One region of the Cryptobacterium curtum DSM 15641 genome, then DNA from elsewhere that is predicted to be linked to it. Evidence: predicted binding sites of a transcription regulator. Region 1 holds the regulator's gene; each other region holds the start of a gene.
What was found. Region 1 encodes HrcA, which represses chaperone genes, less so after heat shock. Its sites were predicted from a motif close to TNTTAGCANNCNNNNNNNNNGNNTGCTAANA; they were not measured.
Positions count from the first base shown of each region.

Region 1 (3,288 bases):
CATGTTCCAGGACACAACAGCGAAATGGATGCATATGTTGAAGCGGTTGTGCTTGCCCTGCGTGCCCGTGGGCGCGACGGGTTGTTGAGTGATATTGAAACCGTCTATTTTGGTGGGGGCACACCAACATTTCTAGGACCTGCCCGCCTTACTCAGTTACTGTATGCACTATCTCTTTCAATGCACCTAACCGATACGGTTGAATGCACTATTGAGGCAAATCCTGAAAGTCTGACACGGCGTATGGTGCGTGATCTGTGGGCGCTGGGAGCCAATCGGCTTTCCCTTGGTGTACAGAGTTTTGACGATACGGTGCTCGGTATATTGGGGCGTCCTCATTCAGCTGATGATGCGCGCCGTGCAATCGACGATGCGCATGATCGCTTTCACAATGTATCAATCGATTTGATATGTGGTATTCCTGGTCAAACGCCTGGAAGTTTTCTTTCAAGTGTGCAGGAAGCTATCGCGCTCGGTGTTTCGCATATTAGTATTTACCCGCTCACCATCGAAGAAGGCACACCATTCTATAGCCTATATAGTAAAGGGCTGCTTGCTGCTATTGACGAAGATGAACAAGCTGATGCCATGATAGATGCTTCACGTATACTTAAGCAGGCTGGTTTCTATCGATATGAAGTAGCAAGCTATGCTCGTATGGGATATGAATGCCGCCATAACTGTTCCTACTGGACAGGAGTACCGTATCTCGGTATAGGGTCGGGAGCCGTTAGTATGGAACAGAACGACGAGGGACGTTGGCGCAGTCAGGATGGATATATTCTTGAGCGACTCGATCGCTATCAGCGCGAAGCAGAAGATCTCATGCTAGGTATGCGCCTAACAAAGGGTATTTCCGATATACGTCTTAATGAAGCGGCGAAGTTGCTACCGCAGGCACCAAATACGTTTTCATCGCTTGTCTCGCTCGGTCTGGTTGAACATACGGATGGCGTATGGCAGTCAAGCGAAAAAGGATGGCTGCTTGGCAATGAACTCTATGGAGCACTTCTTGATTTGGCACCCTAATTAGCATGGGCACTTTTAGCGCTCTAGCCAGCATGGGTACTAACACGATCATTGCGTATGCCAGCGTGCGCCTCACGGCGTTCAACAGGTTGATATATTTCATCTGCATCGGAGGATTCCTTGGTAACAGCGTGCGCCTCATGGTGTTAAACACGTCGATACATCGACGTTGACTGTTCTCCTGGTGACATATTGGTATCTTTTGGAAGACAGTATCAGCACTCGATAGGCTTGGCTGCTAGAATGCCCTTTCAGCAAAGTATGTCGCAAAGCGTATTTTGGTGATGGTTGTAAAAACAGCTGACGAGTTTTTGAAGAGCCTTTCACCAAACAGTCGCGAAGTAGCTGCGAAGAGTAACCGGAAAGGAGCGTGAACCAAAGATGCTTTCTGATAGGCGCCAACGGGTGCTTGCTGCACTGATCGAAGAATACATATCGCACGCCCTGCCGGTTGGTTCGCGCACGCTGGTTGAGAACTATCGTTTGGGCGTCAGTTCAGCAACGGTGCGCAACGAACTATCAGTGTTGGAAGATGCAGGCTATATTAAGCAGCCGCATACGTCCGCTGGGCGCATTCCCACCGATTTCGGGTATCGCGCATTTGTCGATGACTTGTTGGGCTCGTATGTTACCGAAGAAGACCTTGATGAAGATTCTCGCCGTGCGGCGCGGGCGCTGAAAGATTCAGCGCTTGAACTCGACGATTTGATGGATCGCACCACGTCGGCGTTGGCTCGCCTGACAGAATGCTTATCGATCGTATTGCCCCCACAAACACTTTCGCTGTCAGTGCGACAGATTACACTCGTGGCGCTCTCAGCGCGGCGCGTCATGATTGTGGTGGTAACTGAAGAAGGACAGGTGCTTGATCGTCAGGTGGAATGTCCCTGCGAAGTATCACCTGATGAAGTACATGCCGTGCAGGAGACCTTAAACGCGCTGATTGTCGATAAACAACCAGATGATATACCGCATCATATTGACGAGGAACAGTTTCCCGACCATTTAACACGCCTTCTTATACGCGAGACGCTACGCCTTGTTGAAGAAGGCTCGGCAGGGCGTGCTCATCAAGAAGGTCTCAAAGCGTTGGTCCGACAACCCGAATTTGCGCAGGCACAGGCATTGATGCCCGTACTTGAAGTGCTTGAAGACGATACGATTTTGTTGCGTATACTGCACGATGTTGATAGCGATGGGAATACCACAGTGCGTATCGGAAGCGAAAACGGAGCCGCCTCTCTTGCGGGAGTGTCGGTGGTGGCTGGTCGTTACGGTCGTGGCCACAGCGAAGGAATTGTGGCAGTCATTGGGCCAACACGAATGAATTACGCACAAGTTATCAAGGCGGTGCGCACAGCGCAGAGCGCCTTGGGTGACACAGACGCATAAGGAAGACAGCTAGCGCTCTTGTAAAGATGGTAGCGTTGGATCGGTAAAGGAAGGTAGAACGTTTCATGTCCAAAGATCTCTACGAAGTACTCGGGGTTGAAAAGACAGCCACCGATGACGAGATCAAGAAGGCGTTCCGACGTCGTGCACGGCAACTTCATCCTGATGTCAATAAAGCGGATGATGCCGAGGAACAGTTCAAAGAATTAAACGAAGCATATGACGTGCTTTCCGATCCGGCTAAGCGTGCTCAGTATGATCGGTTTGGCACTATCCCTGGTAGTGCTGGTGGCAATGCACCATATGTCGATCTCGACGATCTGTTTGGCGGATTCGGCAGCATGGGCGACATCTTCAGCAGCTTCTTTGGCGGCGGTCAAGGTGGCGTGCGTATGCGGCGTGAGGGGCGTGATATGGGCGTGGGCTTGCGGCTTACGCTTGAAGAAGTGGCCGCTGGTGTGAAGAAAGAAATTGTCTACGATCGCCTTGCGCCGTGTCCCGAATGCGGCGGCAGCGGATTGGGTCCTGATGGAAAGGAAACTACATGTCCCGATTGCCATGGACAAGGCCGTGTTGTTACCGTTCAGCGTACCTTTTTAGGAGACATGCAGACCGCTTCGACCTGTCCGCGCTGTAACGGCACCGGCACTATTGTGACGGATCCTTGTCCAGAATGCGAAGGGCAGGGACGAGTTCCCGACCGTCAGCGCATTACCGTTGAGGTACCCGTTGGTATTCGCGACGGTCAGCAATTGCGCCTTTCTGGCTTTGGCGAAGCGGGCATGCAAGGAGCCAGCGCGGGCGATCTTATTGTGACGTGCCGTATCGTCGCTCATGATTATTTCAAGCGCGATGGCGACAATTTGC
Region 1 is NC_013170.1:881,547-884,834, reverse strand. Features, by position in the region: gene hemW (radical SAM family heme chaperone HemW) at 1-1,029, shown strand, start outside; gene hrcA (heat-inducible transcriptional repressor HrcA) at 1,411-2,421, shown strand; gene dnaJ (molecular chaperone DnaJ) at 2,487-3,288, shown strand, end outside.

Region 2 (3,288 bases), 610 kb from region 1:
CCGCAATGAAGGCATGGATCTTACGCACAATCCTGAGTTCACCACGATGGAAGCTTACTGCGCGTTTTCTGATCTTGCCGGTATGAAGCAGCTATGCGAAGGCTTTGTTAAGGCTGGTCTCCATGCGGTGTGCGACAGTGAAATCATCACCTATCAAGGCACGTCAATCGATCTTTCCGGCGAATGGCGCAGTGTATCGATGGCTGAATTAGTTAGTGAGGTCGTGGGGGAGACAGTTGATATCGACACGCCGCCTGAAACGTATCATTTGATTTTCGACCGGTTTGGTCTTGAATGGAAGCAGGATTGGGGATCCGGTAAGCTCATGTTTGAGCTGTATGACGAGCTGTGTGAGCGCACACTTGTGAACCCAACGTTTGTCTGCGACTATCCAGTTGAGGTATCCCCGCTTGCAAAGCGCAAGCCAAAAGATCCGCGTCTGACCGATCGCTTTGAGCTGGTGATTGCCGGTCATGAATACGCCAATGCCTTTACTGAGCTCAACGACCCCGTTGACCAGGAATCACGTTTTGCCGCCCAGATGGAAGCAAAACGCCATGGCGATGAAGAGGCGATGGAGTACGACACCGACTATGTTCGCGCCCTCGAGTATGGCATGCCGCCTGCGGGAGGCATTGGTATTGGCATCGATCGTTTAGTTATGCTGCTGACTGATTCAGTATCTATTCGTGATGTTTTGCTCTTCCCCCATATGCGGCCTGAGCGAAATACTCAGCGTTCAGCTGCGATTGATGGCGAAGGAGTTATGAGCACTGCGGGAGAGAAGACCACGGCCACTGCTGCGCCCGAAGGGGACGTTTCTCTGCCCGATTCTGCAACAGGGACGACTTGCGCGACAAAGCCCACGACAGAAGCAGCAACCGTATCAGACGTGGAAGCTATCGACAGCCCGTGGAAAAAAGTTCCTGCCCCTCAGCCAGGTGACCAGCTTGATGCTGGTATCAGTCGCGATAAAGCCTTCGAACTATTGAAAGAGCATAACAAAGACGCGTTTCACATTGAGCATGGTCAGACACTTGAAGGGCTTATGCGCTATTACGCGGCTCAGTTTGATCCAGATAACATCGAGTTTTGGGGTATTGTCGGCTTGCTACACGATCTTGATTGGGAAGAGTATCCCGACGGGAATGACCACACTGTCAAGACTGCCGAGATGCTTTTGCCTCTCGGCGTGAATCCGCAGTTGGTGCGTGCAATTCAAACGCATAATTTCGACTGGAATAAAGCACTGCCTGCTCCTGAGGCAAAAATGGAAAAGGTTCTGTTTGCGTGTGATGAGTTATCAGGGCTTATTGATGCGTGCGTTATGGTGCGCCCATCTCGATCGGTGCAAGATTTCTCTCTGAAGTCGCTGAAGAAAAAGTTCAAGACAAAGAGCTTTGCTGCTGGGTGTGATCGCGATCAAATTACCCATGGAGCTGAGCTTATGGAAATGGACCTCGACGAATGGTTTACCAGCGTTATTGCAGCGATGAAGGAAATCGACCCGAATAAAGATTCCTTCTCGGCTGAATAACACTAATCATCGATCGATTCCCCGATACAGGCGGTAAAGCGCAATGCTGATTACATATCGCCACCTCGAGACATGCGGTAAGGCGTAATGGTTCGGCGCAATAAGTGCGATTCTTTTTGCGTGCACCTCGTATTACGGAAAGGTATCAGATTCTCAAAAAGAAGGTGAGTCGTTGGCACTCATAATTAGTGAGTGCTAGGATAGCCACACAAATTAGCTTACGCGAAACCTCAAAGAAACGAGGCGCACATGTCATTTGATAAATTTACCGACAAGGCGCGCAAGGTGCTTGTAATCGCCCAAGACGAAGCTCGCACTCTGCATCAGCCCTATGTTGGTACCGAACATATACTTCTTGCGCTTATTAAGGAAAAAGATGGCCTTGCCGCACAAGCGCTTGATCGCTTGAATGTTACATACGATGAGACTGTTCAGACAATTCGGCAAGTAGTTGCTATCGATCCTGATACCGATGTGTCGGGACATTTGGGCTTCACATCGAGGGTTAAGCGGGTGCTAGAAAACAGCCTGCGTGAAGCTATGCAGATGGGACAGAGCTACATTTCTACCGAGCATCTTTTGCTGGGCATTATTCGCGAGGGCGAAGGTGTGGCTATCGACGTACTTGCTCGCATGGGCGTTACGGGTGATGCCGTACGCGGAGCCTTAAACGATCTCGTCGGACAATCGGCGGTGTTTGCTGGTCGGATTAACCCTGATGTACAGAGCACTCCTTCCGAAAGTGCCCTGAAAGAATATGGCACCGACCTTACCAAGAAAGCGTTCGACGGAAAGCTCGATCCGGTTATTGGCCGCGCGGGTGAAATCGAACGTATTATGCAGATACTCTGCCGCCGTCAGAAAAATAATCCCCTGCTCATTGGCGAACCGGGCGTTGGGAAGACGGCTGTGGTGGAGGGTTTGGCACAATTGATTGTTTCAAATCAGGTGCCTGATATCTTGCGCAATCGCCGCCTGTTCACGCTTGATATTTCAAGTTTGGTAGCCGGCAGTAAGTACCGCGGTGAATTCGAAGAGCGCTTGAAAAAATGCATTCGTGAAGTGGTCAATGCGGGCGATATTATTCTGTTTATCGACGAATTGCATACGCTTATTGGTGCTGGCGCCGCCGAAGGCTCTATCGACGCAGCGAGCATTTTAAAGCCGCCTCTGTCTCGTGGTGAAATCCAAGTGATTGGCGCGACAACGATCGACGAGTATCGCAAACATATCGAAAAAGATTCAGCTCTCGAGCGGCGCTTCCAGCCTATTACGGTGGGCGAACCCAACGAAGAGCAATCGGTGCGCATTATGCAGGGTCTGCGCGATCGCTACGAAGAACACCATCAGGTGCACTTCAGCGATGAAGCGCTGCAGGCGGCTGTCACGCTTTCAAACCGCTATATTCAGGATCGCTTTTTGCCTGATAAAGCTATCGACGTGCTTGATGAAGCGGGTGCGCGCATGCGCATTCGCAACATGACGCTTCCGCCCGAGTTGCGCGACATCGACGAAGAACTGCGCGAGATGCGCATGAAGAAAGAGGCGGCTATCGCCAATCAAGACTTCGAAGAGGCTGCTACATTGCGCGATCAAGAAGATCAATTGCGTGATAAGCGTGCCGAGGCGCAGAAGAGCTGGGAAGAGTCGTCGCGCAAAGACGTGCAGAACGTGTCGGCAGAGGATATTGCCGATGTGGTGAGCATGACGACCGGCGTGCCGGTGTCTGATCTAACCGAAGCCGAAGCCGA
Region 2 is NC_013170.1:1,487,414-1,490,701, reverse strand. Features, by position in the region: gene lysS (lysine--tRNA ligase) at 1-1,537, shown strand, start outside; gene CCUR_RS06570 (ATP-dependent Clp protease ATP-binding subunit) at 1,787-3,288, shown strand, end outside.
Region 2: the regulator HrcA is predicted to act here: its motif matches at 1,708-1,738, upstream of CCUR_RS06570 (ATP-dependent Clp protease ATP-binding subunit).

Region 3 (3,288 bases), 640 kb from region 1:
CGTATTGGGCAAACCAGATGGGATAGTTGCGCAGGCGATTGAAATCAATACGATCCAAGTCGCTAGTATTCCCATATATCATCATGGGGTAGCCTGCCTCTTCGATAACTTCGCAGAAGGCGGTTACATTGTCCGTAACCTGTTTGCGGCTTAAGGAATCAATACGACTGCCTTTGGTCGAGTCGCTTGGCTCGAGGTCGATAGCGACGGGATATTCCAACTCTTCACCATTGAGGGAATCGAGAACAAAGCGAGCCTCTTCGCGTGCTTCATCTTCATTGACTGCCTGGGAAAAGAAGTAGACGCCGCGATCAATCCCTGCTTCTTTTGCTTCGGCGAGGTTCTCTTGAAAAGTTTCGTCCAATCGGATGTTGCCGGCGCTCGTTCCTCGATAGCCCAAGCGAATAAAAGCAAAGTCGACGCCGTCACTTTTTACCTGCGACCAGTCGATTTGTTCTTGGTGTTCGGAAACATCGATGCCGAGCTTCGAGACAGTTTGACCGTCGATTTCGTAGCGGTAATGTCCAGAAGTATCTTTCGAGAGGTTATTCCAGTCGTATCCGTTCTGGTTGATTAATGTTTCTTTGGCATTGTAGTGAACAGGCTGTTCTTCCTGCTGCGCGGTAGAAGTGGTGCAGGATTGAAGGATGTACGAACAACCAGCGGATATCAGCACAAAAAGTATGACCGCGGCAAAAAAGGTGCGGAAACAACCGGGTGTGCGCCGAGTTATAGAACTGCTAACAGGGCGGATACGATGGCTTTGGTGGATGGGGCTGCGTGACGCACGGTGATGGCGTCGATACTCAGAGCGCATCGTCTTAGGTGTTTTAAGGGGTGTGTCGCCGTGTTCGCGAGATGCTCGCACGTGTTGATTTCCTTCCTGCAGCGCCGTTTATGTAAGACGTGCTGTTTGAGGAACCATTATACGTGCCCTGTGTTTAAGGTGTCTTTACCGGTTGGTTACAGGAGTATGCGAAACTGCAGGAAATCTTGAGAACATAAAGCGGGTGGCTATAATCACTAGTTGGCACTCAAGCTAAAGGATTGCTAAAACGCAATCGAGATTCGGTTTACTGCGACATGGTGCACAGTAAAGTGCGAGATGAAGCGGTTGAATCGCAATCGATGGCTTATAGGATGAACAGGACTGTCACAATAGAGAGAGCCGCTCGGGTGAATACGCTGGTCGGGCGGGCTGGGCGAATGATTTGGGCAGACGAGGAAAGGATACATACATGCGTGTTTTTAAGACAGAAAGCAAAAAGCTCCTGGATTTGATGATTAATTCTATTTATACGAATCGCGAGATATTCCTGCGCGAATTGCTCAGCAATGCGTCTGATGCGCAAGATAAGCTCTACTTCAAAAGCCTGACGGATGATTCCATCCAAATTGGCAAAAGTGATCTAGTTATCAATGTGGCATTCGATAAGGACGCTCGCACGGTAACGGTTACCGATTCTGGCATCGGCATGGATAAAGAAGGCCTTGAAGCGAACCTCGGCACAATTGCTCATTCAGATAGTTTGGAATTTAAGCAGGCGCAGGATACCGCATCAGAAGTGGATATCATTGGTCAGTTTGGCGTGGGGTTCTATTCGTCGTTTATGGTCGCCAAAGAAGTGCGCGTTCTTACCAAGAAATACGGCGACGATCAGGCGTGGGAATGGAAGTCGGATGGAATTGAAGGCTATACGATCAAGCCAGCTGAAAAAGAAACGCATGGCACTCAGGTAATCCTGACGATTAAGGACAACACTGACGAAGAAAACTACGATTCATATTTAACCGAATATGGATTGAAAGATCTTATCCATCGCTATAGCAATTATGTTCGTTACCCCATTCAGATGCTCTGCACGAAGAGCCGTCAGAAGCCTAAGCCTGAGGATGCTAGCGACGACTATCAGCCTGAATGGGAAGAATATACCGAGCTCGAAACGGTTAATTCCATGATTCCCATTTGGAAGCGCTGTAAAAGCGACGTGTCCGATGAAGACTACAACGAGTTCTACAAGAGCCAATTTCATGACTTCACCGATCCACTGCGTACCATTTCGGTGCATGCAGAAGGTGCGCTGAGCTACGATGTCCTGCTGTTTATTCCTGCCCGATCGCCCTTTGACCTGTGGAGCAAGGACTACAAGAAGGGTCTCGAACTGTATAGCAGCAATGTGCTCATCATGGAAAAGTGCGAAGAGCTGCTGCCTGATTACTACAACTTCGTGCGTGGCGTTGTCGACAGCCAGGACCTAACACTGAATATCAGTCGTGAAACTCTGCAGCACAATAGCCAGCTGACAGCCATTGCACGCAAGGTTGAGAAGAAGATCTCAAGCGAGCTAGAAAAGATGCTCAAGGATGCGCGCGAGGACTATGAAAAGTTCTTTGAGCAGTTCGGCCGCAATTTGAAATATGGCATCTACACGAGTTATGGCACAAAGAAAGATGAACTCGGTGGGTTGCTGCTGTTCTATTCAGCCAAGCAGCAGAAGATGGTAACGCTTGATGAGTACATCGAAGCAATGGGTGACGACCAAAAAGCCATCTACTATGCAGCAGGTGAAAGCGTCGATCGTCTGGCTAAGATGCCGATGGTGACCAGCGTGTTGGCACACGGCTACGACGTGCTGCTGTGCACTCAGGATGTTGATGATTTCTGCTTCCAGGCTATGCAGTCTTATGGCGAAAAAGAACTTAAAAATGTGGCTGGCGGCAATCTCGATTTGGAAAGTGAAAGCGATAAAACTGCCGCTGAAGAAGCCACCAAAGAAAACGAGGCGCTTATTTCTGCCATGAAAGAAGCACTTGGCGATAAGGTGGTAAAAGTAGCTGTTTCACCGGTGCTTACTGATGCTCCCTCGGCTTTGAGTTCGGAAGGCCCTATTAGTCTTGAGATGGAAAAGGTTATGGCAGGCATGCCTGATGCTGAAGGCATGAAAAGCCAGCGAGTACTCGAGCTGAATGCAAACCATCCAGTGTTCGATGTGCTGCGCAGCGCGCAGGAAGCAGGGGATACCGAAAAGGTAACAGACTACACGGAGCTTCTTTACAATCAGGCGCTTCTGGTGGAAGGGCTGCCCATTGAAGATCCGGTTTCCTATGCGCAGGCAGTATGTAAGCTGATGAAATAAGACTTCCGGGCCTTTCAGGCACAGCTTTTGAGAATTACCCCGCTGATAAGGTATTTGCACCAGCGGGGTAATTCATCTATACTTCCACTCTGCATTTCGAGGCGCTTTGCGCAGCCGAAATGCCCGCGCCAACGTGGCTCAGCTGGTAGAG
Region 3 is NC_013170.1:1,522,712-1,525,999, reverse strand. Features, by position in the region: gene CCUR_RS06710 (glycoside hydrolase family 25 protein) at 1-868, opposite strand, end outside; gene htpG (molecular chaperone HtpG) at 1,239-3,137, shown strand; tRNA gene CCUR_RS06700 (tRNA-Thr) at 3,265-3,288, shown strand, end outside.
Region 3: the regulator HrcA is predicted to act here: its motif matches at 1,026-1,056, upstream of htpG (molecular chaperone HtpG).